Regions from separate parts of the Streptomyces solicamelliae genome, predicted to be linked through region 1. Evidence: riboswitches for the same ligand, from Rfam matches in the RefSeq annotation. Region 1 holds a riboswitch; each other region holds the start of a gene.
The links. Region 1 has a riboswitch for cobalamin ahead of ABZO31_RS02410 (energy-coupling factor ABC transporter permease). Riboswitches for the same ligand answer to the same signal wherever they lie in the genome.
Positions count from the first base shown of each region.

Region 2: another riboswitch for cobalamin. It lies ahead of cobN (cobaltochelatase subunit CobN); the one in region 1 lies ahead of ABZO31_RS02410 (energy-coupling factor ABC transporter permease).
Region 3: another riboswitch for cobalamin. It lies ahead of ABZO31_RS17625 (CbtB domain-containing protein); the one in region 1 lies ahead of ABZO31_RS02410 (energy-coupling factor ABC transporter permease).
Region 4: another riboswitch for cobalamin. It lies ahead of ABZO31_RS06905 (cobalamin biosynthesis protein); the one in region 1 lies ahead of ABZO31_RS02410 (energy-coupling factor ABC transporter permease).

Region 1 is NZ_CP160404.1:487,073-494,586, reverse strand. Features, by position in the region: gene ABZO31_RS02425 (ATP-binding cassette domain-containing protein) at 1-368, opposite strand, end outside; gene cbiQ (cobalt ECF transporter T component CbiQ) at 365-1,114, opposite strand; gene ABZO31_RS02415 (energy-coupling factor ABC transporter substrate-binding protein) at 1,121-1,579, opposite strand; gene ABZO31_RS02410 (energy-coupling factor ABC transporter permease) at 1,579-2,295, opposite strand; cobalamin riboswitch at 2,324-2,548, opposite strand; gene ABZO31_RS02405 (PTS-dependent dihydroxyacetone kinase phosphotransferase subunit DhaM) at 2,666-3,082, opposite strand; gene dhaL (dihydroxyacetone kinase subunit DhaL) at 3,079-3,681, opposite strand; gene dhaK (dihydroxyacetone kinase subunit DhaK) at 3,706-4,698, opposite strand; gene ABZO31_RS02390 (TetR/AcrR family transcriptional regulator) at 4,926-5,537, shown strand; gene ABZO31_RS02385 (DUF6069 family protein) at 5,534-5,944, shown strand; gene ABZO31_RS02380 (hypothetical protein) at 6,186-6,719, shown strand; gene ABZO31_RS02375 (hypothetical protein) at 7,173-7,514, opposite strand, start outside.
Region 2 is NZ_CP160404.1:3,793,490-3,801,003, reverse strand. Features, by position in the region: gene ABZO31_RS17695 (Yip1 family protein) at 1-551, shown strand, start outside; gene ABZO31_RS17690 (S8 family peptidase) at 622-1,806, opposite strand; gene ABZO31_RS17685 (precorrin-2 C(20)-methyltransferase) at 2,017-3,507, opposite strand; gene ABZO31_RS17680 (precorrin-8X methylmutase) at 3,504-4,157, opposite strand; gene ABZO31_RS17675 (cobalamin biosynthesis protein CobG) at 4,154-5,395, opposite strand; cobalamin riboswitch at 5,471-5,615, shown strand; gene cobN (cobaltochelatase subunit CobN) at 5,652-7,514, shown strand, end outside.
Region 3 is NZ_CP160404.1:3,781,298-3,788,811, reverse strand. Features, by position in the region: gene abc-f (ribosomal protection-like ABC-F family protein) at 1-161, opposite strand, end outside; gene ABZO31_RS17650 (DoxX family protein) at 241-588, opposite strand; gene ABZO31_RS17645 (MarR family winged helix-turn-helix transcriptional regulator) at 690-1,136, shown strand; gene ABZO31_RS17640 (DUF1648 domain-containing protein) at 1,234-2,184, shown strand; gene ABZO31_RS17635 (GntR family transcriptional regulator) at 2,186-2,542, shown strand; gene ABZO31_RS17630 (histidine phosphatase family protein) at 2,897-3,466, opposite strand; cobalamin riboswitch at 3,497-3,645, shown strand; gene ABZO31_RS17625 (CbtB domain-containing protein) at 3,678-3,902, shown strand; gene ABZO31_RS17620 (CbtA family protein) at 3,917-4,669, shown strand; gene ABZO31_RS17615 (50S ribosomal protein bL37) at 4,713-4,787, shown strand; gene ABZO31_RS17610 (hypothetical protein) at 4,878-5,408, opposite strand; gene ABZO31_RS17605 (histone deacetylase) at 5,549-6,274, opposite strand; gene ABZO31_RS17600 (alpha/beta fold hydrolase) at 6,337-7,164, shown strand; gene ABZO31_RS17595 (DUF4262 domain-containing protein) at 7,161-7,514, shown strand, end outside.
Region 4 is NZ_CP160404.1:1,483,211-1,490,724, reverse strand. Features, by position in the region: gene ABZO31_RS06910 (cobyric acid synthase) at 1-768, opposite strand, end outside; gene ABZO31_RS06905 (cobalamin biosynthesis protein) at 765-1,727, opposite strand; cobalamin riboswitch at 1,759-1,887, opposite strand; gene ABZO31_RS06900 (hypothetical protein) at 2,023-2,244, opposite strand; gene ABZO31_RS06895 (inorganic phosphate transporter) at 2,257-3,516, opposite strand; gene ABZO31_RS06890 (alpha/beta hydrolase) at 3,846-4,973, shown strand; gene ABZO31_RS06885 (hypothetical protein) at 5,028-6,491, shown strand; gene ABZO31_RS06880 (VOC family protein) at 6,504-6,905, opposite strand; gene ABZO31_RS06875 (neutral zinc metallopeptidase) at 6,986-7,514, opposite strand, start outside.

The DNA of each region.
Region 1 (7,514 bases):
AGCCGTACCTCGTCCTCCGGCAGCCCCAGGTTCAGCGGCCCGAACGACACGTCCTGCCCGACGGACGCCGCGAACAGCTGGTCGTCCGGGTCCTGCAGCACCAGCTGCACCGTCGTCCGCAGCCGGGTCAGGCCCCTGCGGTCGTACGCGACCTCCTCGCCGGCCAGCCGCAGCGCGCCCGACCGGCACTGCAGGCCACCGCTGAGCAGCCGCATCAGCGTCGTCTTGCCGCTGCCGTTCCGGCCGAGCAGCGCCATCGCGCGCCCCTCCGGCACGGCGAAGTCGATCCCGTCGAAGACGGGTGGCCCGTCCTCGTAAGCGAACCCCGCCTGCACGAGCTGGACGACCGGGGGCTGAACGCTGCTCACGGCAGAGACCTTTCGAGTACGAGGGTGAGGGCGACCAGACCGGCCAGCAGCGCCGCCGTCGCCGCGAGGAACCGCCGTGACACCGCGGCCTCGGGGACCAGGACGCGCAGCGTCCCGTCGTAACCGCGCCCGGCCAGGCCCGTCTGCAGCCGCTGCGCCCGGTCGAAGGCGCGCACGAACGCCGTCGCGCCCAGGCCGGCCAGCGAACGCCAGGTCGCCGCCCGGGTGGTGAGGCCGAGCCGGGCCGCCTGCGCCTGCCGGACCCGGGCGACCGCGTCGAGCAGCAGGAAGCCGATCCGGTACATCACGAGCGCCACGTCCACGACCGGCGCGGGCACCCCGGCCCGTACCAGGCGCGGCAGCACGTCCGAGACGGGCGTGGTGAACGCGAACAGCAGCACCCCCAGCGACGCCGCCGAGGTACGCAGCAGCAGCTCGGCGGCATGCCGCGGGCCGTCCGGCGCGAGCGTGACGAGGCCGTCGGGACCGCCGACCTGGAACAGCAGCGGCACCGCGCCGGTCACGCAGAAACCCAGCGGGATCCGGAAGGCCCGCCACAGCTGCCGCGCCGGCACCCCGGCGGGCCCGAGCAGCACGGCCAGCGTCGCCGCCGCGACGAGCGGCGCGCCCGGCCATGGGGGCAGGGACACCGCGCACAGCGTCAGGCCGAAGCCGAGCACGGCCTTCTCGCAGGGATGACGGCGGCGCCAGCGACTGCTGTGCGCCGCCACGTCGATGGGCAGCACCGGGGGTCAGGCCTCGGGGGAGGGGTGCGGTGCGCGCTCGGTCTTCGGCGCGGCCTCCGGATCGCCGTCCCGTACGGCACCGTCCGTGTCCGTGCTCGCAGGCACGGATGCGGGCACCGTCGGGCCGACCGGCGAGTCACTCTCCGCACCCACACCCGCCCGCGCCCGCGCCTCGCCCTGCTTCCGTCCCTTGCGCAGCCCGAAGTAGTACGCCAGCACACCCGCGCCGAGCGCGGCCTGGAGCGAGAACAGCGCCGACTCGATCTCGCCGGACGGCGGCTCGTACAGCGGGCTGAACCAGGGCTTGTAGTCAGGTTCCAGCTCGGTGATCGCCACCTCGGCCTCGCCGTCCGCGCCGGTGAACGGCTCCTCCTTGTGGTCGCCGAGCCCGAGCGCCAGGGGCAGTACGGCCAGTGCGGCCACCGCGAGCAGCAGCAGAGCGTTGATCTTCGCGTTACGGCTCATCATCGGACCGCCGCCCCCGTCGTCGTACCGTCCTGCGCTCCGCCCTTGCCGCCGCCCTGGAGCAGCACGCCCAGGCGCGTCAGCTCGCCCTTGCTGGACTGGGTCAGCAGCCGCATCACGAGCACCGTGAGCAGCCCCTCGCTGACCGCCAGCGGCAGCTGCGTCACCGCGAAGATGGAGCCGAACTTCGCGAGCGCGCCGACGAAGCCGGTGCTCGGGTCGGGGAAGGCCAGCGCCAGCTGCACGCTGGTGACGCAGTACGTCGTGAGGTCGGCGAGGAACGCGCCGGCGAACACGCTCACCATCAGCGGCAGGCCGAACCGCCGCAGCAGCCGGTAGATGCCGTACCCCGCCCAGGGCCCGACGATCGCCATCGAGAAGACGTTCGCGCCGAGGGTCGTGAGACCGCCGTGGGCCAGCAGCAGGGCCTGGAAGAGCAGGGTGATCGTGCCGAGCACCGCCATGATCGGCGGCCGGAACAGGATCGCGCCGAGCCCCGTACCCGTCGGATGCGAGCAACTACCCGTCACGGACGGCAGCTTGAGGGCGGAGAGGACGAAAGTGAACGCGCCGGACGCGCCGAGCAGCAGGGTGGACTCGGGGTGGGCCTTGACCTCACGGGTCAGGGCGCGGACGCCGTGGACGACGAAGGGGGCGGACGCCGCGCCCCAGGCCGCCGCGTGCAAGGGGGGCAGATACCCCTCGGCTATATGCATGGTTGGGAGACCCTCTCCAGCACCTCGTGGATGGACAACGCACCTTGGCCGGTCTCCTGGCTGACGGTCATGCCGCCCGGACTCCGCCTTCCCACACCGCAGCGGTCACCCGCGGCGGTCCAGTGGCCTCCCACGAGGGGATGGAGCCGGACCTCCCGATCACAGTGGCGAGGGCCGCACCGGTACTGCACCGGTTTCCCGTACACCAAGGCCCTGCGACATTAGTGCGTTGACCAGGCGCATCACAACATGGCCCGGTTTCGGCGGACGAGGTCCGGAAGGAGTACGGGCCCCTTCCGGACCTCCTCCGGACCCCTTGCGGACCTCCTCCCGGCCCCTCCCGAGCCCCTCCCAGACCTCTTCCGCCCGGTCATTCCTTGCGGTAGCCGTACGCCTCCGAGGCCGCCGCGGCCACCGCGTCCAGGTCGCCGCCGGCGCTCGCCGTGACGAGCGCGGCGACCGCGCCCTCCAGGAAGGGTGCGTCCACGAGCCGCGCCCCCGCGGGGAGTTCGTCGCCCTCCGCGAGCAGCGCCTTCACCGTCAGCACGGCGCTGCCGAGGTCGACGAGCAGCGCCACGCCCGCGCCCCGGTCGACGGCCCGCGCGGCGTCGGCGATCAGTTCGGAGCTGGTGCCGAGCCCGCCGTCGGGGGTGCCGCCCGCCGCGGCGAGCGGCGCGGTCGGGCCGCCGCCGGCGAGCCCGCGGGCGAGTTCGGCGACGGCGGAGGCGACGGCGGCGCTGTGCGAGACGAGCACGAGGCCGACGTACGCCCGATCGTCGGCGGTCACGCGGCCGCCTCCGCGAGGGCGGCGATCAGCAGCGCGGAGGAGGCCGCCCCCGGGTCCTCGTGTCCGATGCTCCGCTCCCCGAGGTAGCTGGCCCTGCCCTTGCGGGCCTGCAGCGGCACGGTCGCCAGGGCGCCCTGCGCGGCCGCGTCGCGGGCTGCCGCGAACGACTCGCCCAGCCCCTCGACGGCCGGAAGGAGCGCGTCCAGCATCGTCTTGTCCCCGGCCTGCGCCCCGCCGAGCTGCGCGACGGCCGCAACCCCGGCGCCGAGCGCGGCGGCGAGCCGCTCCCGGCCGACGGTCGCCTCGACGCCGAGCTCCTTGCCGGTGCGCCGCAGCAGCGTCCCGTACAGCGGTCCGGACGCCCCGCCCACCGTGGAGATCAGCTGCCGCCCCGCGAGCGTCAGGACCGCGCCCGGCGTGTCCGGCGCCTCCTTGTCCAGTACGGCCGTGACGGCGGCGAACCCGCGCCGCAGGTTCACGCCGTGGTCCGCGTCGCCGATCGCCGAGTCCAGCTCGGTGAGCCGCCCGGCCTCCCGTTCCACGGCGGCAGCGGTCAGGACCAGCCACCGCCGAAAGAACTCACCGTCGTACCGAGTCACTTCAGGCACTCCCCTTCTCGCGGCTCAACGACCCCAGCGCAGCGCGGGCGTCTCCACCGGCGCGTCCCAGAGCCGGAGCAGTTCCTCGTCCAGGCGGCACAACGTCACGGAGCAGCCTGCCATGTCGAGCGAGGTCACGTAGTTCCCGACCAGGGTGCGGGCGACCGGCACGCCGCGCTCGGCCAGTACGCGCTGGACCTCGGCGTTGAACCCGTACAGCTCGAGGAGCGGGGTGGCGCCCATCCCGTTGACGAGCGCGAGCACGGGTCCGTCGGGCCGCAGATCGTCGAGCACGGCGTCGACGGCGACGTCGGCGATCTCCCGGGAGGTCATCATCGCCCGCCGCTCCCGCCCCGGCTCGCCGTGAATCCCGATTCCCAACTCCAGCTCACCGGGAGGCAGCTCAAAAGTGGGACTCCCCTTGGCGGGCGTCGTACACGCGCTCAGCGCTACCCCGAAGCTCCGTGAGCTCGCATTGACCTGACGGGCGATCGCCTCCACCCGCTCCAGCGGCTGCCCCTCCTCGGCGGCCGCCCCGGCGATCTTCTCCACGAACAGCGTGGCCCCGGTCCCGCGCCGCCCGGCCGTGTACAGACTGTCGGTCACGGCCACGTCGTCGTCCACGAGCACCTTGGCGACCTGGATTCCCTCGTCCTCGGCGAGCTCGGCGGCCATCTCGAAGTTGAGCACGTCCCCGGTGTAGTTCTTCACCACGAACAACACCCCGGACCCGCTGTCCACCGCGGCCGCCGCACGCACCATCTGGTCGGGAACGGGCGACGTGAAAACCTCCCCGGGACACGCCGCCGCCAACATCCCCGGCCCCACGAACCCCCCGTGCATCGGCTCATGCCCGGAGCCGCCTCCCGACACGAGCGCGACCTTCCCCTCGACGGGAGCGTCCCGTCGCATCACCACCCGGTTCTCCACGTCCACCGCCAACTCCGGATGCGCGGCGGCCATCCCGCGCAACGCGTCGGCGACCACGGTCTCGGGGACGTTGATCAGCATGCGCATGAGTGTCTCCTTGGGATCCGACGTGATGGTGTGTCAGCTGAATGGGACGGCTCGGCTGGCGGCGGTCGAGGTCTCCACGCTCGGCAGTATCGACGCTGCCGCGGCGATGGTCACGTGGGGCGTGGCTGCGGGGTACCCCTTTCGGGCACGTGCGTGGGGCGGGAAGGTGACCGGAGTGAGTGCTCACTCATTGACGGAGTGAGTGCTCACTCCGTAGTCTCGATGTCATGACAGCACCTGAGGAGAACCGGACCACCCGCCGCCGCGCCCCCGCCATGTCGCCGGAGCAGCGCCGGGAAATGATCATCCAGACCGCGATCCCGCTGATCGCCGAGTACGGCGCCGCGGTGACGACCTCGAAGATCGCCCGCGCCGCGGGCATCGGCGAGGGCACGATCTTCCGCGTCTTCGCCGACAAGGACGAGCTGCTGCAGGCGTGCATGGCCGAGGCGCTCTCTCCCGAGCACGCGGTCCGCGAGCTCGACGCGATCGACCTGTCCCAGCCGCTGCCCGACCGGCTCGCGGAGGCGGCCGAGGCGCTGCAGGCGCACATGTCCAGGATGGGCGCGATCGCCGGCTCGCTGGGGCATCGTGGCGGCAAGCACCCCGGCACGGTGCGCGGCGCGGGCCGCGACGAGTCGACGACCCGTATCCGCGAGGCCCTCGCGGAGCTGCTGGAGCCCGACAAGGCCGCCCTGCGCCGGCCGCCGGAGCAGATCGCCGCCCTCTTCTTCGGGCTGCTCTTCACCCAGCCGCGTACGGACGACGAGCCCGACCTGACCCCGCAGGAGCTCGTGGAGTTCTTCCTGCACGGAGCGATCGCGGAGGGCGCCAAGTGAGCGCGCGCAGAAGGCGCCTGGGGGTTGCGGTCCTGGCCGTCCTGGCCCCCGTCCTGGTGTGGCTGGTCACGGACCCGCTGCTGGGGCACCGGCTGCGGATCGCCGACGGTGGGCAGACGCTCGACATCGGCGCCGTGCCGGTGGCCTTCGTCGCCCTGCTCGCGTCGCTCTTCGGCTGGGGACTGCTGGCCGCCCTGGAGCGGTTCGGGGTGCGGCGCGCCCGCGCCCTGTGGACCGGGGTGGCCGGCGTCGTACTGGCCGTGTCCTTCCTGCCGTTCATCGGCGACGGCATGGACGGCGCCACCCGGGTCTCCCTCGCCCTGATGCACCTGGCGGTGGCGGCGGTGCTGATCCCGGGGCTGGGCGGCAGATCGCCCGAGGCGGAGGCCCGTACCGCCGACGGGTGACCGCCGGCACCAAGCAGGCCGCGACCGGCACCAGATGGAGGCAGCCCGGCCGGGGACGACCGTCAGGGTGCCCGGTACCCGATCGGCAGCCACCGTGCGCTCCGTTCCGCAGCCACCGTGCGCTCCGTTCCGCGGAGTACAGCACCCAGCCCTCGACGACCCCGACCCGAACGTCGCCGTCGTCACGCCGTGACGTCCGACGGCGCCGGCCTTGTCGGTGCCCGGTGTTAGCGTCGCGACCATGGCAAACCGTTCGTACCTCTACTCCGCAGACTCGATGCCGAATGAGACGGAGATCCCCAAGGGGATCCGATGCATTTCCGAGCACAACTGGGACATCCCGCTCGCGCACAAGCTCATGGTGGGGCGCGGAACGACGATCGTCCCGTCCATGATCTGGAACCCTCCGATCGGCATCGCCGCGGACTACGCCGACGGGGCAGCGCTGCTCCGTGACCTCCTGCGCGCGGTCGGCAAGGGCCTGGAGGACGACGCCGAGTTCGCCGAATGCGTCGCCAGGACCACAGCCCACCTCGAGAAGCAGCAGGCGAAGTACTTCGTCCTCGAGACCGGGGAGATCGTCTCGATGACGGGCGACGATCCGGCAGCGAGCGTGCGGCGTCTGGCGTCCGAGGACATTCCCGACGCCGTCGCCAAGGCCGAGGCGGCGATCGCCGGCCAGAACGACGACTGGCTCGCCTCGGTCCGGGCCGACTGGCAGAGCCACTTCGCGTCCTTCTACAGCGAGGCGCTCTACTTCTCCTTCCCCAACTGACGGGACCGCGGCGCGGCCCCGGGTGGGCTTGCCGCCGGGGCGGCCGCGGAGGGTCGTGGGGTCCGCCGCAGGACGGGAGGCGTGGTGGAACACAGCTCCCCGAAGTCGATCACCCCGCAGACGTGCCGTCCTCGGTGAGGACGCTCGCCGGATGCAGGAGCGAGGACCCCCGCGCCCGCATCCGACGGGCGTCCCGTCCGGCGCGGGCCGGTACAGGAGACCCGCTCTCCGAGGCGAACCGGCGGTCACGCCGAGGCGACTCGGCTCACCGATCCGGGTCACGGAGAGCGAGACCGCGCCGATCGATCCCGTCCGTCCCGCCGCCCTCGGCTGGACCAGCCGGTCCGGGCTGGTCACCCAGCACGCCGTCATGCAGAAACGCTCAGGTCGACGCCGACCGGGCGACGGTGGCCGCTTCCTGGTTCGCCGGGCATCCGGTGAGCAGCGGTCGGGTCACCGCAGAGGTTCGAGAATCCTGCGGGCTTCCCTGCTCACGTCGCCATCCGCATCCGACGTCAACGCTGAGCACAGTGCCGCGAGCCGTACTCCGTCCTCCTTGGACTGACAGCAGACATCGTGGATCGCATCATCGAGCTGATCGCCGGTGTCGTCATCCGCGTCGGCGAGCGCGACCAGCACCATGCGCAGACCAAGAACGTCCCAGCGTTCGAGCAGAGCCTCCGCCGTCTCGTGAGTGACGATAGTGTCGCGACCATCCAGCAGCAGCCGGTGCAGGACCTCCGCTACTTCGGGAATCTCCGCAAAGGGTGCCAGACTCCGGCCCGAGGCTGCCCT
Region 2 (7,514 bases), 3.3 Mb from region 1:
CCCCGGCCGGCCCGCGGCTGTCGTGGAAGCCGCTGCTCAGCGGCATCGTGCTGCGCCCCGGCCCGACGTTCCTGCAGATGCGGGACTACGCGGTGTGGGGCCCGGCGCTGGTCGTCACGTTCCTGTACGGCATGCTGGCGATCTTCGGCTTCGACCAGGCGCGCGAGGAGGCCATCGGCGCGCCGCTGTCGAAGGTGGTGCCGTACGTCCTGATGACCGGTACCGGCTTCGTGATCGGCGGTCTGATCCTGGGCGCCGTGACGCACACGCTGGCCCGCCAGCTGGGCGGCGACGGCTCGTGGCAGCCGACGGTGACCCTGTCGATGATCATCATGTCGCTCACCGACGCGCCGCGTCTGGTGTTCGCCATCTTCCTGGGCGGCGAGAACAGCCTGGTGCAGGTGCTCGGCTGGGTGACGTGGCTGGCGGCGGGCGCGCTGTTCACCTCGATGGTGAGCAAGTCCCACGACCTGCCGTGGCCGAAGGCGCTGGGCGCCTCGGCGATCCAGCTGATCGCGCTGCTCTCGCTGATCAAGCTGGGCACGATCTGACGTTCCTCCGCAACGCAGGCCGCCGCCGACCGGTTCGTCCGGTCGGCGGCGGCCTGTTTCCGTCGTGCGCCTACAGGTCCGAGGTCTGCAGGAGCAGGTTCCGGGAGGTCTTGGAGACCGTCAGGACGTCCTTCACCGCATGCTCGACGACCCACTCCCGGACCGTGTCGGCGTCCGCGGCCGGGTGCGCCGCCTTGTAGAGCGCGGCGACGCCCGCGACGTGCGGGGACGCCATGGACGTCCCGTCGAGGGCCGTGCTGCCGCCGCCGAGGCGGGCGGAGACGATCTGGGCGCCCGGGGCGTAGATCCCCACGCACGGGCCGAAGTTGGAGAAGTCCGCCTCCTGGTCCCGGTGACCGGTGGCGCCCACGGTCAGCACCCGCTCGGCGCTCGCGGGCGAGATCTGGCAGGCGTCGAGCGAGCTGTTGCCCGCGGCGACGACGGGCAGGATGCCCTTGGCGGCCACGGCGTCGGCCGCGTCGTTGACGGCCTGGCTGCGGCCGCCGCCCAGGGAGGCGTTGAGGACGCCGACAGCACCCGCGTCGGCCTGGCGGCCGACATAGTCGAAGCCGGCGATGATGCCCGAGAACGAGCCGCTGCCCTCGCAGTTCAGCACGCGGACGCTGACCAGGTCGACGGCGCGGGCCACGCCGAAGGTCTTCCCGCCGGCCGTGCCCGCCACGTGGGTGCCGTGGCCGTTGCAGTCGGCGCCGTCGCGGCCGTCGCCGATCGCGTCGTAGCCGAAGTACGTGCGGCCGCCGAACTCCGTGTGGCCGTACTCGATGCCGGTGTCCACGACGAAGACGACGGCGCCCCGGCCGTCGGCGTTCACGTCGAAGCGGTTGTCGAGCGGCAGGTACGGCTGGTCGATCCGGTCCAGCCCCCAGCTCTCCGCGACGGCGTTCCGGGACCGGGTGGGCGCGACCTCGACCGTCGCGTCCTCCTCGACGGCCTTGACGCCCGGGGTCCGGCGCACGGCGTCCAGTTGAGCGGGCGTCAGCCGCGCGGCGAAGCCGTCGAGGACGGAGCTGTACGTGTGCAGCGGCGTCACCCCTTGCATCTGCGTCGCGAAGGCGCTCGCGTCCCGGCCGCTCTCGAGGGTGACGATGTACTGGCCCGGGATGGCGTTCGCGGCCGCGCGCAGCGGCGCGGGGGCGGTGGCCCGGGCGGTCGCGTCCGCCGCGGAGGGCGTGGCCGCGAGGAACGGGAGGGCGAGGAGGAGGGCTGCGGAGGCTGCCGACGCTGGCAGGCGCATGGAAGGGTGCTCCGTTCGGGAGGGGACCGCGCGCCGCGGCCGGTGCCGGGCGCGCGTCACAGCCCTGCCAAGCAAGCACGGTGCGACGGTGCGAAAACGTTCCCTCACACCACGACATGGCGAGTCCCCGGAGCCGAACCCGTATGCCGCGCCGGTCGGGTGAGCCGGGCGGCGAGGTGGGGGCGGAGCGCCCCCACGTCGGTGTTCCGCTCAGCCGTAGCGGCGCGGGGTCCAGGTGATCGTGCGGCCGTCGGCGCGTTCGACGGCCTGGGTCTGGGAGGAGCCGATCAGGAGGAGGGTGCGCATGTCGACCTCGGAGGGATCCAGGGTCTTGAGGGTGACCACGCGGACCGACTCCTCGGGGCCGCCGACATCGCGGGCGACCACGACCGGGGTCTGCGGGGCGCGGAGTTCCAGGAGCAGGTCGCGGGCGGCGGCGACCTGGTGGGTACGGGACTTGGAGCCGGGGTTGTACAGGGCGAGGACGAGGTCCGCCTCCGCCGCGGCGCGCAGCCGCTGCGCGATGACGTCCCAGGGCTTGAGGCGGTCGGAGAGCGAGATCGTCGCGTAGTCGTGGCCGAGCGGCGCGCCGGCGGCCGCGGCCGCCGCGTTGGCGGCCGTCACGCCGGGCACCACGCGCACCGGCACGTCCGAGTACGCCGGCTCCGAGGCGACCTCCAGGACCGCCGTGGCCATGGCGAACACGCCCGGGTCGCCGCCGGAGACCACCGCGACGCGGCGGCCGCGGCTGGCCAGGTCGAGCGCGAACTCGGCGCGCTCGGACTCGACCTTGTTGTCCGAGCCGTGCCGCCGCTGACCGGGCCGCAGCACCGGCACCCGGTCCAGGTAGGTGGTGTAGCCGACCAGGTCGTCCGCGTTCTGCAGCACGCCCCGCGACTCCGGGGTGAGCCAGCGTGCCCCGGCCGGGCCGGTCCCGACGACCACGACCTCGCCGCGTTCCCGTACGGGCGGCTCCTGATCGATCCGGGACGGCAGGACGGCCACCGAGAAGTACGGCACCGACTCCGGGTCCACGTCCACGAGCCGGCCGGTCCGCTCGCCCGCCATCGTGGCGCGCTCCACGTACCGCGCGTCCTCCAGCCTGCCCGCGCGCTCCAGGGCCCGCTTGACCGCCGGGAACGTGCGGCCGAGCTTCATCACGACCGCCGAGTCCGTGCCGGCGAGACGGGCCGTCAGCTCCTCCTCCGGCAGTGTGCCGGGGACGATCGTCAGCACCTCCTCGGCCTCGCACAGCGGCTCCCCGAGCCGGGCGGCCGCCGCGCTGACCGAGGTGACGCCGGGGATGACCTCCGTGTCGTAGCGGTGCGCGAGACGCTTGTGCATGTGCTGGTACGAGCCGTAGAACAGCGGGTCGCCCTCGGCGAGCACGGCGACCGTGCGGCCCGCGTCGAGGTGCGCGGCGAGCCGCTCCGACGCCTCCTCGTAGAAGTCGTTCAACGCGCCCCGGTAGCCGCCGGGGTGGTCCGTGGTCTCCACGGTGAGCGGGTACATCAGCCGCTCCTCGACGTGGTCCTCGCGGATGTGCTCCGCGGCGATCGAGCGCGCGATGGAGCGGCCGTGCCGGGCGGAGTGGTACGCGATGACGTCGGCGGCCGCGATGGCCTTCACCGCGGCCACGGTCATCAGGTTCGGGTCGCCGGGGCCGAGACCGACGCCGTACAGCTTGCCGGGGGTGCTCATGCCTGGATCTCCGCTTCGTGGGCGAGGGCGTTGAGGGCGGCCGCGGTCATGGCGCTGCCGCCGCGCCGGCCGCGGACGACCAGGTACTCCAGGCCGAGCTCGCTCGCGGCGAGGGCGTCCTTCGACTCGGCGGCGCCGATGAAGCCGACCGGAATGCCGAGCACGGCCGCCGGGCGGGGCGCGCCCTTCGCGATCATCTCCAGGAGGTGGAAGAGCGCGGTGGGCGCGTTGCCGATGGCGACGACGGAGCCTTCGAGGCGGTCGCGCAGCACCTCGAACGCGGCGGCGCTGCGGGTGGTGCCGAGCTGCGCGGCGAGCTCCGGCACCGCCGGGTCGGACAGCGCGCAGAGCACCTCGTTGTCGGCGGGCAGCCGCTTGCGGGTGACGCCGCTGGCGACCATCTGCGCGTCGCACAGGATCGGCGCGCCGGCCTGCAGCGCGGTGCGGGCGGCGGAGACGACGCCCGGCGAGTAGGCGATGTCCTCGACGAGGTCGGTCATGCCGCAGGCATGGATCATCCGTACCGCGACCTGGCTCACGTCGGCGGGCAGATCCGCGAGATCCGCCTCGGCGCGGATCGTGGCAAAGGACCGGCGGTAGATCTCCGCGCCGTCCTTCTCGTAGTCGAACATCCTGTTGCTCTCGCTCATCTCGTCGTACGGGCCGTGGCGACGGCTTCGGGCAGGGAGGTACGGGGGACGGGGACGCCGTTCACGAGGTAGTCGCCGCCGGCGGTGGCGAGGACGTCGACCCAGTCGCCGTGCGGGTGGCCGCAGCGGCGGTCGCAGCCGGAGAGGTAGACCGGGAGCAGGCCCGCCGCCCCGGCGCTCGCGCGGGCGGCCCGGAGGGCGTCGCCCCGGACGTCCGCGAGGGACTTGGCGCAGCCGGGGCGGCCGGTGCACGCGCCGACGCCCGTCCAGGGCGAGTCGGGGCGGGTGATCAGGCCGTACGCGGCCAGGGCGGGCAGCCGCCCGGCGCCCGCGCCGGTCACGACCACCCCGCGCCAGGGCGTGAGCCGCACCGGGCCGGTGGCCGCCAGCGCCCGCAACTGGCCCGTGGTGAACCGCCCGAGCGGCGCGAGCACGTACAGCGCGTCCGCCCCGAGCACCCCGGGCACGGGCGGCGCGCCCTGCGGGAGCGGCGGCGGTACGGGGACGCGCTCGGCGTCCACGCCCGCGCGGGCGAGCGCGGCGGCGAGGTCGAGGGCCTCGTCCTCGGGCAGCTCCCGTACCCGCCACGCCCCGCTCTCCCGCGCCGCGCGCAGGAAGGCGTCCGAGGCGGCCAGGGCCGCGCGGGGGGCGTCGGCGGCCGCGACGCGGTACGCCTCGTCGCCGACGTGCAGCAGCGCCGTGCCGTCCGGCTCTGCGATCAAGGTCACATCGCCGCCGAGGCCCGCCACGTCGCCGCGGCCGTCGTCGAGGACGAAGAGGAAACGGCCCGAAAGGGACGGGGTCCACTCCTGCGCGCACAGCAGCGTGTCCAGCTCCCCTGCCCACAACTGCACGTCCGCGCAGCCGAGTCCGTCCAGGCCGGCGGCCGGGGAGGCCACGATGTTGCGGATCCGTTCGTGCGCCGCCGAGGGCAGCAGGCCCACGTCCGCCAGGAGCGCCGCCAGCTCCGCCCCACAGCCGTCGCCGAGACCCCGCAGCTCCGCGTTGCCGCGGGACGTGACGGACACCTGCCCGTCGCCGAGCCGGAGCGCCGCGTCGGCCAGAACCTCCAGCTGACGTATCGTCAAACGCCCTGCGGGCAGGCGCAGTCGGGCCAGACGCCCGTCGTCGGCGGGGTGCAGACGCAGCGCCCCGGGGCAGGCGTCGCCTCGGTCCCGTATGAGAGGTTCGCCCGACTCGGGCGAGGTGCGTGGGGTGGGCGGCATGGCGGCGAGCATACCCACGGGAAACCGGCCTTCCACGAGGTGTGATCCGGTCGACTCCGCGGCCCCGCCCGGCCCGCCGCGGCCAGGATCTACTATGCAGACGGCATGGGGTCGAAGGACCCCGGGGAGGAAGCCCGGTGAGATTCCGGCGCGGTCCCGCCACTGTGAGCCGGCCCCCGCCGACACCGGGGGGACGGTGAGTCAGGAACTCCCTGCCGTCCACCAGACCACCCGGGGCGCGGAAACCCCGAGGAAGGCCAGCGCTCGCATGCGAATCCTGCTGCTGTCGCACTCCGACACCGACCTGCTCAGCGCCCGTGCGGCCGGCGGCCCGGTCGAGTACCGCTTCGCCAACCCGTCCCGCCTCCCGGCCGACGACCTGCCGGGTCTGCTGGACGACGCCGACCTCGTCGTCGTCCGCCTCCTCGGCGGCGTCCGCGCCTGGCAGGAGGGGCTCGACACGATCCTCGCCGCCGGAAAGCCGGTCGTCGTCCTGACCGGCGAACAGGCCCCGGACGCCCAGCTCATGAGCGCCTCCACCGTGCCGGTCGGCGTGGCCACCGAGGCGCACGCCTACCTGGCGCACGGCGGCCCGGACAACCTGGAGCAGCTGGCCCGCTTCCTGTCCGACACCGTGCTGCTGACCGGCCACGGCTTCGAGTCCCCGACGGCCGCGCCGACCTGGGGCCCGCTGGACCGTGCGCGGAGGAACGACAGCGGCCCCACCATCGCCGTGCTCTACTACCGCGCCCACCACATGAGCGGCAACACCGCCTTCGTCGGCGCCCTCTGCGACGCGATCGAGGACGCCGGCGCGCAGGCCCTGCCGCTGTACGTGGCGTCCCTGCGCGCCCCCGAGCCGGAGCTGCTCGACCGCCTGAAGGGTGCGGACGCGATCGTCACCACCGTCCTCGCCGCCGGCGGCACCAAGCCCGCCGAGGCGCAGGCCGGCGGCGACGAGGAGGCGTGGGACGCGGGCGCGCTCGCCGCCCTCGACGTGCCCGTCCTGCAGGCGCTGTGCCTGACCGGCTCCCGGGAGGCGTGGGAGGAGAACGACGAGGGTCTCTCCCCGCTGGACGCCGCCAGCCAGGTCGCCGTCCCCGAGTTCGACGGCCGTCTGATCACCGTCCCGTTCTCCTTCAAGGAGATCGACGAGGACGGCCTGCCCGCGTACGTCGCCGACGCCGAGCGCGCCGCCCGCGTCGCCGGCATCGCCGTCCGCCACGCGCGTCTGCGGCACATCCCGAACGCCGAGAAGAAGCTGGCGCTCGTCCTCTCCGCCTACCCGACCAAGCACTCCCGGATCGGCAACGCGGTCGGCCTCGACACCCCGGCCTCCGCGGTCGAGCTGCTCAGGCGCCTGATCGCCGAGGGCTACGACTTCGGCCCGACGGCCGACATCCCCGGCCTGGTCTCCGGCGACGGCGACGAGCTGATCTACGCGCTGATCGAGGCCGGCGGCCACGACCAGGACTGGCTCACCGAGGAGCAGCTGGCCCGGAATCCCGTCCGCATCCCGGCCGCCGACTACAAGCGCTGGTACGCCGAACTCCCCGCCGAACTGCGCGAGCAGGTCGAGGAGCACTGGGGCCCGGCCCCCGGCGAGATGTTCCTCGACCGGTCCCGCAACCCGGAGGGCGACATCGTCCTCGCGGCCCTGCGCCGCGGGAACCTGCTGATCCTCATCCAGCCGCCGCGCGGCTTCGGCGAGAACCCGATCGCGATCTACCACGACCCCGATCTGCCGCCCTCGCACCACTACCTGGCCGCCTACCGGTGGATCGCCGCCCGAGCCGAGGACGGAGGGTTCGGCGCGGACGCAATGGTCCACCTGGGCAAGCACGGCAACCTCGAATGGCTGCCGGGCAAGAACGCGGGCCTGTCCGCGGCGTGCGGCCCGGACGCGGCGCTGGGCGATCTGCCGCTGGTCTACCCGTTCCTCGTCAACGACCCCGGCGAGGGCACCCAGGCCAAGCGGCGCGTCCACGCCACACTCGTCGACCACCTCGTGCCGCCGATGGCGCGCGCCGACTCGTACGGCGACATCGCCCGCCTGGAGCAGCTGCTCGACGAGTACGCGCAGATCAGCAGCATGGACCCGGCGAAGCTGCCGGCGATCCGCGCCCAGATC
Region 3 (7,514 bases), 3.3 Mb from region 1:
CCGTTGTCGCCGACGACGCCGACGCGCTCGCCCGAGCGGACGGAGAGGGCGACCCGGTCGAGGACGAGCCGGGTGTCGTAGCGCTTCGTGACGTCGGTGAGTTGGACGCGGAACAAGGGCGACTCCTGTGGTCGACGACAGGGATGCTCAGGCGAGACGATGCGTCTCGTTTCGCTTCGAAGACCGTACAGCAGGAGGAGTGCGCCCGCAAGACGCTACGTCTCGTTGGATTCGGCGGGGTCAGGCGGAGAGCGTCCGCAGGGCGAGGGCCGCCACCGCGAGCAGCGTGATCACGACGACCGGGGCCACCGCGAAGTCCTTCTTGCGCAGGTGGAAGAAGAGCGCGCCGACGAAGTAGAGGGCGACGCCGACGGCCGCCGCGCCGCCGAGCAGCGGGACCGCGAGCCCGGCGAGCAGGCCGATCGCGCCCGCGGCCTTGGCGGTGGCGAGCCAGGGCAGCCAGGTCTCGGGCACGTCCAGCTTGGTCATGCTGCCCACGATCTGCGGGTTCCTGGTGAAGGTCAGGAAGGCGGAGGCGGACAGGGCGAACGCCAGCAGGACGGCGACGGAGGCATAGCCGATGAACATGGGGATACTCCAACGTGGTCAATGGTCTGGGGACGAAAACCGTTGACGACTATAAACGATTCCCCCGGCTCCACAATGGGCCCGCTGCTACGGTGGGAGCCATGGCAGCAGCTGACTCCCCCGACCGCCTCGGCTTCCTCCTCTCGTACCGGGGAGAGCTCACCGCCGCCCGCATCCGCGCGGCTCTCGCCGTCGCGGGGCTGCACCCGAGGAACGCCATGACCCTGATGCGGCTGGCCCCCGGGGCCATGAGCCAGCGGGACCTGGCCACCGCGCTGGAGGTCGACCCCAGCCAGCTCGTCGCGATCCTCAACGACCTGGAGGGCTCCGGGCTCTGCGAGCGGCGCCGCGACCCGGCGGACCGGCGGCGGCACATCGTGGAGATCACCGGCGCGGGCACGGCGGCGCTCGACCAGGTCGACGCGGCGGTGAGCGAGGCGGAGCGGGAGCTCTTCGCCAACCTGACGACGGACGAGCAGGACGTACTGCGCGGCCTGCTGGACCGGGTCGTGGTGGACCGCGGCAACCACGAGTGCGGGGCGGAGTAGGGCGCGGGGGCCGGTGTGACGATTTTCGGCCCGCGCCGACCTCTCTTTCGATTGTTCTAGTAGAGTGCGAACAACTCGAACTAGGGGAGGGTTGCCGATGACCTCGGACACGACACGCCGGATCCGACTCCCGCTGCTGGCCGCACTGCCGTTCGCGCTCGCGCTCGCGGCGTACGCGGCGGTGCTCGCCACCTGGTGGGGGCGGCTGCCCGACCCGGTGGCCACGCACTTCTCCGGCGTCGACGGCCGCGCGGACGGCTGGACGCCGCGGACGGGCGTGGCCGCGATCGGCGCGGTGCTGCTGTGCGCGGCGGGCGTCGCCTGGACCGTGTTCGCGCGCCGGCGGGTGCTGGCGGGCGCGTGGGCGACGGCCGGCTTCCTGGGCGTCCTGCTGGTGCTGATGCTGCGCGACAACCTGGACGCGGCCGATGCGCAGGTCGTCACCTCGCCGCTGGTCAACCTGGCCGTGGCGGCGGGCGCCGCGGGGCTCGCGGCGCTCGTGGGGTGGGCGGCGAGCCGGCTCGTACCGGAGGAGGCGCGGCCCGCGGCCGAGGACGGGGAGCCGTACGAGCAACTGCCCCTGGGGCCGGGCGAGGTGGCGGGCTGGTCCCGCGACACCGGCTCGGGGGTGCTGGCCGCGCTGAGTGCGGTGACGTTGCTCGCCGGCCTGGTGGCCCTGGTCCTGGCCCCGTGGCCCGTGGCCCTGATCCCGCTGCTGGTCGGGGTGCCGGGGCTGGCGCTCGCCCGGGTGCGGGTGACGGCGGACCGGCGCGGGCTGACCGTCGCGCCGGCGCTGGCCGGGCGGCCCCGGATCCGCGTGCCGCTCGACGACGTCGAGGGCGCGAGCGTGCGGGACGTGGACCCCGTGGCGGACTTCGGGGGCTGGGGCTACCGGGTCCGCGCGCACCGCACCGGTGTGGTGCTGCGTGCGGGCGAGGCGCTGGTCGTACGGCGGGCGGGCGGCCGGGAGTTCGCGGTCACCGTGGCGGACGCGCGGACGGCGGCGGCGTTGTTGAACACGCTGGTGGCGCGGCGGGAAGGTCGATGACGTGCTGTTCCGAGTAGACCCCGCCTCCGCGGTACCGCTGGGCGACCAGATCGCCGCCTGCGTGCGCGCCGCGCTCGCCGACGGCGCCGCCGAGCCGGGTGAACGGCTGCCGGCGGCACGCCAGTTGGCGGACTCCCTGGGCGTGAACGTCCACACCGTCCTCCGCGGCTACCAGCGGCTGCGGGAGGAGGGCCTCATCGAACTCCGCCGCGGCCGGGGCGCGGTCATCGTCCCCGGCGCGACCGCTCCGGCCCGCGCGCGTCTTGTGGAGAGGGTGCGGGAAGTGGTGGCGGAGGCGCGGGAGTTGGGGGTGGGGGAGGAGGAGCTGGTGGCGTTGGTGCGGGCGGAGTCGGAGTAGGTGCCGGCGTAAGTCCGTGGTGCGCACCGCGGGTGCGGGCGGAGCCGGCGTAAGTCCGTGGTGCATGCCCCGGGTGCGGGCGGAGTCGGCGTAAGTCCGTGGTGCGTGCCCCGGGTGCGGGCGGAGTCCGCGTAAGTCCGTGGTGCGTGCCCCGGGTGCGGGCGGAGCCGGCGTAAGTCCGTGGTGCGTGCCGCGGGTGCCGTTCCGGGGGGCGGCGTCCGGGACTGCATGATTTACGGCGCGTGCGGGGCCTCCGTGTTGCGTGCTCTTTCTCGTGCGCCACAAATCACGCTTTACGTCCCGGACACCACCCCCCTCCACGGCCCCCGCTCCCGTGTGTCGTCGGCTTTCCCCTCATCCTGCGAGGGGTTCGCCCAGGTGGAGGTTCCAGCGGCCCGCTCGGCCCGAGAGGTGGGTGGCGGTGAGGGGGCGTGCGTCCAGGCGCCACAGGGCCGTGTCGTCCAACGTCAGCGCGTGGACGACCGCCGCTCGCAGGACGTCCGGTTCCACCACCGCCAGTACCCGCCCGGGCTCCAGGCCGTCCAGCCACACGCCGACCCGTTCCCGTACCGCCCGCAGCGACTCGCCGCCGTGCGGGGCCGCCGACGGGTCGGACAGCCAGGCCGCCACCGCCGGCCCCTCCTCCGCCGCCACCGCGTCCAGCCGCCGCCCCGCCCAGCGCCCCATCGCGCAGCCCGCGAGCGCCGCGCGCGGCTCGGCCGCCGCGCCCAGGCCCAGCGCCCGCGCCGTCTCACGGCAGCGCTCCGACGGCGAGATCCGCACCCGCGCGCCCCCGGCGCGCAACCCCCCGGCCACCGCCTCCGCCTCCGCGCGCCCCGCCGGGTCCAGGGGCGCGTCCGCGAACCGTGCCTCGCGGAGCGCGGAGTTGAGCGCGGGCGCGATCAGGGTCAGCCGTACCGTCATCGTGATACATCCCTCACGGCCTTGGCGGCGACCGTCCGTCGCGGTACGGTCACCGCGACAATTCGACAAATCGACGACGGCGAGACGGAAGTCCGGTGCAACTCCGGCACGGTCGCGCCACTGTGAGCCGCCCCCAGGGACGGTGAGTCAGACCCGCGGACCGTCGTCGCGCACCACCGTATGGGACGCGAGCTCCCGAGGAGGTTCCACCATGGCCGAGGCCGTCGCCCCCGCCGCTTCCACCCCTTCCGTCGCCGTACCGGCTGCCATTCCGGTCCGCGCCGTTCTGCCCTGGGCCGTCTTCGGCGGTCTGCTCATGCTGATCGCCCTCTACTTCGTCGGCGCCGAGCAGGGCGCCGTCTCCGTCTTCGCGGGCGCCGACGTGCACGAGTTCGTGCACGACGGCCGCCACCTGCTCGGCTTCCCCTGCCACTGAGGGGCGGCGAGCACGTGCACGGTTCCACCGTCAGAAATCTGCTGGTCCGCGGCATGCTCGCGGGCCTGATCGCCGGACTGTTCGCCTTCGCCGTCGCGTACGTCGCGGGCGAGCCGTCCGTCGACGCCTCGATCGCGGTCGAGGAGGCGGCGGCCGCCAAGGAGGCCGCCGCCCACCCGGGCCACCACGAGGAGGAGGCCGAACTCGTCAGCCGGACCGTCCAGTCGACGGCCGGCCTGGCGACCGGCGTCCTCGTCTACGGCGTCGCGCTCGGCGGCATCGCCGCCCTCGCGTACTGCTTCCTGGCCGGCCGCGTCGGCCGGTTCACCCCGCGCGCGACCGCGGCGCTCACCGCCGGGGCCGCGTTCGTCACCGTCTATCTGGTGCCGTTCCTGAAGTACCCGGCGACCCCGCCGGCCGTCGGGAACCCGGACACCATCGGGAAGCGCACCACGCTCTTCTTCCTGATGATCCTGCTGAGCGTGCTGCTCGGCGTCGCCGCGACGATGCTCGGCCGCCGCCTCGCACCGCGCCTCGGCAACTGGAACGCCACTCTCGTCGCCCTCGCCGGCTTCGTCGTCGCGGTCGTGCTCGCCTGCGCGGTCCTGCCCGGCAACGAGGACGCGGTGGCGGAGGGCTTCCCGGCGGCGGTCCTGTGGGACTTCCGGCTGGCGGCCCTGGCGGTCCAGGCCACGCTGTGGGCGGTGTTCGCCGCCGCCTTCGGATACCTCGCGGACCGGGTCGCCGGTCGGATGGTGCGCTCCTAGACTGGCCGAGCCCGTGCAAGCACGACAAAGGGAGACGAACCCCATGTCCAAGCGAGGCAACAAGCGGCGCGCGCGCAAGAAGAGGAAGGCGAACCACGGCAAGCGTCCCAACGCCTGACCGTCGGAGCCGAAGAAGGCGAAAACGCGAGACCCCGGGTCGAGGCCCGGGGTCTCGCGCGTACGGGGTCCCCCGTCCGGGGGTGCGGTGTCACGCGGCGAGCGCGGTCACGGCGACGGCGAGCACGGAGCCGCCGAACACGGCGGTGTGGCGGACGTGCGTCAGGACGCGGGTCCAGGAGGGGAAGGCGTCCTCGGCGGCCTTGAGCAGGGCCGGCACGTCGATGCGCATCAGGGTCGGGTCGCCCTTGCGCTCGAACGCGGCCCGCACGGACTGGACGGCGGTCAGCTGGCTGTACAGGATCACGCCGTTGCCGAGCAGGACCAGCGACTGGAAGATCCAGGTCAGCAGCGGGCCCCAGTCGCTCCCGAAGAAGTTGAGCGCGGCCAGGGCCGCGACGAGGACGGCGATCGAGACCGGCGCCCAGGTCTCGTGACCGCCGGCGTCGAAGCGCATCCCGTTCTCCTCCAGGACGGTGTCCCGCGCGCCCTGCCGGCGCAGTTCGGCCTCGGCCGCGACCTTGGCGCGGTCCCCGACGCGGGCCCGCAGCACGGGGATGCTGACGAACGCGGCGGCGACGAGCAGCTGGGCGCCGGCGGCGACCGTGGCGAGAGCGTTCATGATCTTCCCCTTCGTCGGACCCCCGGGCGGGGTACTTGCACTTTGTTCAAGTAGAAGTTAGCGCGACACTTGAACAGTGTGCAAGTGGTCTCTCGAACTTTGTGCAAGAAAGCCGGGAGCGCCAGTCGCGAACCCGTGCCTCAACGCCGTACCGGACGGGCTGGAGGCCCGCCTGGAGCAGCGCTGACGGCCGCCCCGCCCAGCAGCTCCCGCACCTCCGCCGCCGTCCAGAGCCCGGCCGCGCCCGGCAGCCCCGCCAGATAGCGGGCGATCTCGTCGGCGCCCCAGGCCCCCGCCTCGTACAGGCCGGCGGCCAGGTGCCGCACGTACGCGGGCGACGGCGGCCGCGGCGGCACGTCCGCCAGGGCCCACGGCGCGGTGAACGTCAGCACCGGGAGACCGTCGAGCGCCCCGGCGCAGACCAGCGTCTCGTACCGCCCCGGCCCCAGCGCGAGCCGCCCGCGCGCGACGGCCCCGGTCAGATCGAGGTCCGTCCCCGCGGGCCGGCCCATCTCCTGGGCGACGAGGTCGCTGAACTGCCCCGCGCGCAGCAGATGGGCCCGCCCGTACGCGACGCCCCGCGCGCCCGGGTCGTAGAAGGCGCGCCCGCCGTGCCAGACGGGCGACTCGGTGGCGAAGTACACCGCGCCCGGCAGCTCCACCGCCGTCGACCGCACCGGCTCGGACGCGTCCCGGCACCCCGGGTACACGCACTCCGCGCCCGGCGGCGCGCCCCCGGCGAGATAGGCCCGCAGGCGCGCGGTGTGCACGTTGGACCCGTACGCCGCGTACCAGACGAACTCCTCGGCCTCCGCGGACCGCCCGGGCTCCGTGGGCCGCTCGGACTCCGCGAGCCGCTCCCTCATGCCCCGATTGTCCCCCCGCAGCCCCCTCCTTACCGTGGAAGGAAGAGGTGAGGAGGGCCGCGATGGCCGCCGTAGCCGTGCGCAGCGCCGACCTGGGCGACGGGCGCCCGACCCTCCCGTACGCGGAGGCGGGCGGCCCCGAGGGCGCGCCGGTCGTGCTGGTGCACGGCTACGCCGACTCCTGGTGGACGTTCGAGCCGATGCTGCGCCGCATGCCGTCCGCGCTGCACGCGTACGCACCCACCCAGCGCGGTCACGGCGACGCCGACAAGCCGGAGGACGGGTACGCGCCGGAGGACTTCGCCGACGACCTCGTCGCGTTCCTGGACGCGGTGGGCCTCGAACGCGCGGTGCTCGTGGGCGGTTCGAGCGGCGGCGTGCAGGCCCGGATCGTGGCCGGCCGGCGCCCGGACCGGGTCGCGGGGCTCGTCCTGCTGGGCACACCGGCGGAGCTGGCGGACAAGCCGGAGGTGCGGGAGGTCTGGGAGACGAGGGTGCGGCCGCTGGAGGACGGCGACCCCGTGGACCGCGCCTTCGTGGAGGAGTTCGCGCGCGGGCTGACGGCGGCCCCGGTGGGGCGCGGCTTCCTGGAGACCGTGGTCGACGAGAACCTCAAGGCACCGCCCCGGGTGTGGCGGGAGACCTTGCGCGGCCTGCTGGAGACGGACCTGCGAGCGACCCTGACCGGCATCCTCGTCCCCACCCTGGTCGTCTGGGGCGACCAGGACCCCCTCCTCACGCGAACGGACCAGCAGACCATCCTCGACACGATCCCCGACTCCCGCCTCGAGGTGTACGAGGGAGTGGGCCACACCCTGTACTGGGAGGCCCCGGACCGCGTCCTCCGCGACGTGGCGGCGTTCGCGGCCGGGGTTACGCTCCCCGGGTGAACGCACACGAATCCTCCTCGGACGGCTCCACGCAAGGCGCCCCGGCCGATTACCCCTGCTTCTGCCTCCTCTGCGCCCCCACGGAGTGGGGCGGTCCGGCGTGGGAGGAACGCGACCGCCGCGTCATGAAGAGCGTGGCCGAGTTCGGCTGGCACGTGATGGGCGTGGCCGGCGGCGACGCCCCCGGCGACTGGGGGTACTCGATCGGCCTCTGGCACACCCTGCGCAGCCCCGAGATCAGCGTCTTCGGCCTGTCCCAGGAGACCGCGATGCGCGTCGTGAACGCGGCGGGCAAGGCGATCCGCGACGGCGCGCCGCTCGAACTCGGCGCGCGCCGCGACGACGTCCTG
Region 4 (7,514 bases), 1.0 Mb from region 1:
CGGCGGCGCGACGACCGACTCCCGCACCGCGCCGCGCAGCGAGACCCGCAGGCCGTCCTCCTCGTCGATGCCGAGCCCGTGCGCGTACGGCAGGACGCCGAGGGTCCGCCGCCCGGTCAGGCCGTGCAGCATGTCGAGCCCCGGTTCCAGCAGCGTCACGTCGCCGCGGAACTTGTTCACCAGGTATCCGGCGATCAGCCGCTGGTCCTCCGGCGCGAGCAGCGCCGTCGTGCCGAAGAACTGGGCGAACACCCCGCCCCGGTCGATGTCCCCGACGACCACCACCGGCAGCTCCGCCGCCCGCGCGATGCCCATGTTGACGATGTCCGTGCGCCGCAGGTTGATCTCGGCGGGGCTGCCCGCGCCCTCGCAGATCACCGCGTCGTACGTGCTCCGCAGCTCATCCAGGCAGGCGAGCACCGGCTCGAACAGCTCCTTCTGCCGGCCCCCGTGGTACCCGCGGGCGCTCAGTTCGCCGACCGGCCTGCCCATCAGCACGACCTGGCTGGACCGGTCGCTCCCGGGCTTCAGCAGCACCGGGTTCATCAGCGCGGTCGGCTCGACCCGCGCCGCCTGCGCCTGCATGGCCTGCGCCCGGCCGATCTCCGCGCCCTCCCGGGTCACGAAGGAGTTCAGGGACATGTTCTGTCCCTTGAACGGCGCGACCTTGATCCCCTGCCGGACCAGCCAGCGGCAGATGCCGGCCGTGACGACGCTCTTGCCCGCGTCGGACGTGGTCCCGGCGACCAGCAGCCCCCCGCCTCTCATGCACCCCTCCGCTTCATCGCGTTCACGATCATCCGGCCGCCCACACAGACCCCCAGCGTCAGTGCCGTCACCCGGCGCGACAGCGTCACCGCCCGCTCGATGTCGGCGACCGCCACCGCCCGTCCCGCCCCGTTGAGCACCGGCCGGTGCTCGACCCGGCCGCCGTACGCGAGCGTGCCCCCGAGACGTACCCCGAGCGCCCCCGCGAACGACGCCTCCACCGGGCCCGCGTTGGGGCTCGGGTGCTTCGCCGCGTCCGCGCGCCAGGCGCGGACCGCGCCGCGCGGGTCGCCGCCGGCGGCGACGGCGAGCGCCGCGGTCAGCCGGGCGCCGGGCCAGCCGGCCAGGTCGTCGAGCCGCGCCGAGGCCCAGCCGAACCGGCGGTACCGCGGCGACTTGTGGCCGACCATCGCGTCCAGGGTGTTCACCGCGCGGAAGCCGACGAGGCCCGGCACGCCCGCCACCGCACCCCAGACCAGCGCGCCCACCACCGCGTCGGAGGTGTTCTCGGCGACCGACTCCACGACCGCGCGGGCCATCGCCGGACCGTCCAGGGACTGCGGGTCGCGGCCGCACAGATGCGGCAGCCGCTCGCGGGCGACGTCCAGGTCGCCGGCGGCGAGTGCGCCGCCGATGGCGCGGGCCTCCCGGCCCAGGGTGGTGCCGCCGACGACGGCCCAGACGGAGGCGGCGGTCAGCGCCACGGACGCGGCGCCCCGGCCTCGTACGGCCCGGGCCGCGAGCGCCCCCGCGGCGGCCGCGCCGCCCGCGCAGACGGCGGTGTGCAGCGCGCCCCAGCCGCGGTGGTCGCGCCAGAGCAGCCGCTCGACCGCTCCGGCGGCGCGGCCGAAAGCGGCGACGGGGTGGCCCCGGCGGGGGTCGCCCAGGGCGAGATCGGCCACCAGACCGGCGGTGGCGCCGTACGCGTAGACAGCTGTGGCTGTGCTGCGGCCAGGCATGGCGCATTGTCCTCACTCAGGGTCCGCGCCCTGGCTCGACGTGACCGGCGGCGAGAGTTCCTGGCTCCCGGGGGACTGTCTCGTACCCCGGTCACAGTGGCGGGACCGCGCCGGATTCGCACCGGGCTTCCTCTTCGTTGCCGCCGTAATGGCCCCGTGAGTCCACCACGCCCCGCGAACAGCCGTCAACTCACCCTTGACCTGCGACGGGTCACTGTGCGAAGCACCACAGACACGACGGCCGGGCGGGCCGCACCCGAAGGTGCGGCCCGCCCGGCCGGTGGTTCCCGGATCGTCAGGCGACGATCAGATAGATGCCGTACGCGACGGCCGCCGCGCACAGTGCGAAGCAGGCGTACGCGCCGGTGCGCGCCAGGGTGGCGGAGCCGCCCTGCGCGGCGGCCTGCTCCTGCTTGGAGAGGCCGACGACGCCGAGGGTGAAGAGGCCCACGAGGGCGACGGTCGCCACGAGGCTGACTCCGAAGACGGAGCCGAGAGCTGCCCAGTCGATCTTCATGTCGTTCGTTCCTTACACCGCGGCGGCGGAGGCCGGGGGAGCTGCCGGGTCCGTGGGGGCCGGCGTGGGGATGGTGGTCTTGAGGCCCTCGTCCGCGACGGCGGCGACGGAGCCGGCCGGCGGCGGGGTGACGGCGGCGATGGCCGTGGTGACGACGCCCGCGGGCTCGTCGTCGACGTCGTTGACGTTGGTGTGGTCGACGACCTGGCGGCGGGAGATGACCCAGATGGCCAGGCAGGAGGTGATCAGGAAGGCCGTGACGGCGGCCACGCCCCAGTCGCCCTGGCGGGCGACGTACTCGGCGCCGGCGCCGACCAGCGCCGCGGCCGGAAGGGTCAGGCCCCAGGCCACGAACATCCGGGTGGCCGTCGACCAGCGGACGACACCGCCCTTGCGGCCCAGACCCGCGCCCATGACGGCGCCGGAGCAGGAGTGCGTGGTGGAGAGGGAGAAGCCCAGGTGGGAGGAGGCCAGGATGACCGTGGCCGCGCTGGTCTGGGCGGCGAAGCCCTGCTTCGGCTCGAGGTCCGTCAGGCCCTTGCCCATCGTGCGGATGATGCGCCAGCCGCCGAGGTAGGTGCCGAGCGCGATCGCCAGACCGGCGGAGACGATGACCCAGACCGGCGGGTTGGAGCCGGGGGCGAGGACGCCGCCGGCGACCAGGGCGAGGGTGATGATGCCCATCGTCTTCTGCGCGTCGTTGGTGCCGTGCGCGAGGGAGACGAGACCGGCGGACGCGATCTGGCCGGCCCGGTAGCCCTTCTCCGTCGTCTTGCCGCCGGCGTTCCGGTCGAGCCGGTACGAGAGGCGGGTGGCGAACATCGCGGCGAGGCCGGCGACCAGCGGGGCGGCGATGGCCGGGAGGAGGACCTTCGTGAGGACGACGTCGCCGTTGACGCCGCTGACGCCGATCGAGGCGACGGTCGCGCCGATGAGGCCGCCCATCAGGGCGTGGGAGGAGCTGGACGGCAGGCCGACCAGCCAGGTCACCAGGTTCCAGAGGATGGCGCCGACGAGTGCCGCGAGGATGACTTCCGGTTGGATGCCCTCCTCGTTGACGAGTCCCTTGGAGATCGTGTTGGCGACCTCGACGGACAGGAAGGCGCCGACGAGGTTCAGCACGGCGGACATGGCCACCGCCGTCTTCGGCTTGAGTGCACCGGTCGAGATGGTGGTGGCCATCGCGTTCGCGGTGTCGTGGAAACCGTTCGTGAAATCGAACACGAGAGCTGTCACGACCACAATGGCGAGCAGCAGCGTGATGTGTTCCATTTACCCAGGCAATCGTTTGACGTCAGTGGCTGGTTGAACGTAGGCAACCTGGGTGAACGGAAGATGAACTGGGCCAGGCGGTGGGGTGTCTCCATCCGGTATCCAGTGGTTCCGCTTCGCCCTCGGGGTGCCCGTGGGTCACTCGAACGAGAGGGGTGCGACCGCCGGTCACGCCCGCAGTCGCGGGAGAGCGGGCGGCATGTGCCGGTTTTGCCGCACTCGTCCACCCTGCCGGAAACCCCGCCCGGACCCGCCCCGATGAGATTCTGGTCACTCCGCCGGCCCCGCGTCCGCTGGCACGCCGCGGCACCCGTGCCGACACTGGAACGGTGCGCCCGGCTACAGCGACGGCAGCGGCCGTCACCACCCTGATCGGTGTCGGTGCGGCCCTCTACGCGGCCGGCCGGTACGCCAGCGACGCGGCCCTCAACCTGCCGCCCGGCCGGGCCCTGCCCGGCGACCCGAGACTCACCGTGCACGCCACCGGCCCCGGCCGGATCACCCTCACCCGCAGCCTCGCCGCACTGCGGCCCGGCACGTACGGCATCGAGGGCCCCGAGACGCACGCCGTCGTCGGCCCCGTCCTCGACCACGTCCCGCACAGCCCCGACACCGTCGTACGCCGCCTCGAACGCGTCGAACTGGGGGACCTGCGGACCGGCGCCCGGGTCCGGCTCACCCCGCAGCTGCACACCGGCACCCCGCTCAGCGCCCTCGGCATCGACTACCAGGACGTCGAGATCGCCGGCGAGCTCGGCACCCTGCCCGCCTGGTACGTGCCCGGACCCCGCCGCACCTGGGTGATCACCCTGCACGGCCTCGGCACCACCCGGCAGCACCCGCTGAACCTGCTGCCCTTCCTGCACCGCCGGCAGATCCCCGTCCTGCTGCCCGCCTACCGCGGCGACCCCGGCGCCCCCGGCTCGCCCGACGGCCTCGGCCACCTCGGCGACTCCGAGTGGCGCGACGTCGACGCGGCGATCCGGCACGCGGTACGGCACGGTGCCGAGAAGGTCGTCCTGTACGGCTGGTCCACCGGCGCCACCATGGCGCTGCACGCCGCCGTCGGCTCCGGGCTGCGCGAACGGGTCGCCGGGCTCGTGCTCGACTCCCCGGTCCTCGACCAGGAGGCCACCCTGCGCGCCCTCGCCGCCGCCCGCGGCACCCCGAGCCTCCTCGTACCGCTCGCCGTCCGCGCCGCGCGCAGCCGGACCGGGCTGTACGGCGACACCCTCCAGGAGTCCGCCGACCCGCAGGCGCTGCGCGTCCCCGCGCTCCTCTTCCACGGCCCCGACGACACCCTCGCGCCCTGGGAGCCGTCCCGCGAACTCGCCGCCCTCCGCCCGGATCTGGTCACCCTTCGCTCCGTCCCGCACGCCCCGCACGCGGCCATGTGGAACGCCGATCCGAACCGCTATGAAGAGGCCCTGCGCCGCTTCCTCGTGCCCCTGCTCTAGGGCCTCTGAGGATTCCGATTGGGCTTTCGGGCCGTCAGCGGGAAGACTGCCCCCGTGACGTCTCGAAAGCCTGATGAGGAATTGGCGCGCAACTCCAGACTCCGACTCGTCCGCCCGCGGGCACTCGCCACGGCCCGCAGGGCCGTGACGACCCGGCGGACCCGGCCGGCGCCGCGGCCCCCCGAGGGCACACCGCCCCGCCAGGAACTGGCCCGCCAGGCGCGGACCGTCCTCGGCGACGCCGTCCGGATCGCCCGCTGGGCCTCCGGCGCCCGGGCCCCCGAGGTCCTCCCGGCGCGGGAACGGGCCGCCGCGGCGCTCGACCTGACGCCCGACCAGATCCGGGCCGGCTGGGACCGCGCCCGGCTCGCCGGTCTCGTCGAGCTGCACGGCGGGACCGCCCGCCCCGGCTGGCGGCTGCACGCCTGGGACCGTGACGACTCGGCCGTCCTGCGCGGCTGGGTCGCCCTCTTCGACGCCTGGTCGCTGGTGCACCCCACGCCGGAGGACGTCGCCCCCGGCGATGTCGCCGAGGTCGTGGAGGCCGTACCGCAGCTGCTCTCGCTCCTGCAGCTGTCCGCCGGCCCGGTCCTCGTCCCGGCCCTCCTGGACCTCCTCCGCCAGCGCGTGGAGGAGCTCCGCGAGGAACGCTGCGAGGTCCCGGACCCGGACGCCCCGGACACCCCGCCCGCGGATTCCGGTTTCCCGCCCGCGGACGCCCCGGACGCCCCCGCCGCCATCCGCACCGACGCCTCGCCGGCTCCGCGCGTAGACGCCTCCGGGGCGCCCACCGCCGCGGCGCTCGCCCCGCTGCTGGGCTGGGCGCTCGAAGGGCTGGCCGCCGTCGGCGCGCTCACCCTCGGCCCCGGGCAGGCCACCCTGACGCCGCTCGGCAACTGGGCGGTCTGGGTCAAGCTGGAGCAGATCTGCGTCGCCGCGCAGAGCCCGGCCGGCAACATCGAGCAGTCCGCCGAGGACATGCTGCGCGGCTGCGCCCGGCTCACCCCCGGCCCGGCCCGCGCCGAGTACCGCGCCTGGCTCGCCGCCCGCACCCTCGGCAGCGCCGTCACCGAACTCCTCGCCGTCGCCCGTGGTGAGGACGCCCTGCTGCGCGGCCTCGCCTTCGAGGCGCTCCGCGTCGTCGGGGCGCCCGCCGAGACCGAGGTCCGCGCCGCCGTCGACGAGCCCTCGCTCCGTCCGTACGCGCTGCTCTGGCTCGCCGAGTACGACGGCAGCGACCCCGACGACGCCCCGGACGTGCTCACCCGCGAGGAGGCCACCTGGCTCTGGGTGGACACCGCCGCGGCCGTCGCCGACCACGGCGAGAGCGACCTCCTGGTCCGCCACCTGGACTCCGCGGTGCAGGGCACCGTCCCCGCCCTGCTCGACGAGGTCCGGGCCGTCGGCCACCCGCGCACCGTCCAGGTCCTCGTGGCCCTGGCCGCCGCGCACCCCGACCCGGCCCTGGCGAAGGCGGTCCGCCGCGCCGCCTTCCAGGTCCACACCGGCGGGGCCTGAGCCGGACGCCGCCTACGAGGCGCCGGGGGTGTACGTCCCGAAGCTCCAGACGTTGCCCTCGGCGTCCCGGGCCATGTAGTCCCGGGAGCCGTACTCCTGGTCGGTCGGCGGCATCACGATCTCCGCTCCGTGCTCCACCGCTCTGGCGTGGTGGTCGTCCACGTCGGTCACGTGGACGTACACCCCGGTCGGCCCGCCGGACGCCATCAGCTTGTCGAACTCGCTGCCGGTGCCCGAGCTGCCGAGCATCACCATGCCGTTCCCGTACGTGAGCTCGGCGTGCGCGACCCGCCCGTCCTCGCCCTCGTACACGGCGTGCGCGGTGAACCCGAACGCCTCCGTGAGCAGCTTGATCGCGGCCTTGGCGTCGTCGTAGCGCAGGGTCGGACAGATGTCGGGTGCCTGGTCGGCCATCCCGATCACTTCCTCTCGATGTGACCTGGATCTCAGTCTGGCAGCCGCCACCGACAACGAGCCCGATGACGGGGCCCCGCTCAGCGGAAGGTGTCGCAGCGCGCCATGTCGCCGGTCCGGTAGCCCGTGTAGAACCACCGCTGCCGCTGCGCCGCCGAGCCGTGCGTCCAGTTCTCCGGCGTCACCCGCCCCTGGAACCGCTCCTGGATCCGGTCGTCGCCCACCGCGGCCGCCGCGGACAGGCCGTCCTGGATGTCCGCGTCCGTCAGCCGGGTCAGCAGCGGCCGCCCGGTCCGCTCGTCCGGCGTCGCCGTCGCGTGCCGGGCCCACACGCCCGCGTAGCAGTCCGCCTGCAGCTCCACCCGGACCGCGTCGGAGCCCGCGCCGGTCCGTCCGTCCCGCGCCCGGCCCAGCGTCCCCATCAGGTTCTGCACGTGGTGCCCGTACTCGTGTGCCACCACGTACGCCTGCGCGAACGGCCCGCCGCTCGCGCCGAACTTCGTGCGCAGGTCGTCGAAGAAGCCCAGGTCCAGATAGACCTGCCGGTCCCCGGGGCAGTAGAAGGGGCCCACCGCCGAGCTCGCCGCCCCGCAGGCCGTGCCGACCCGC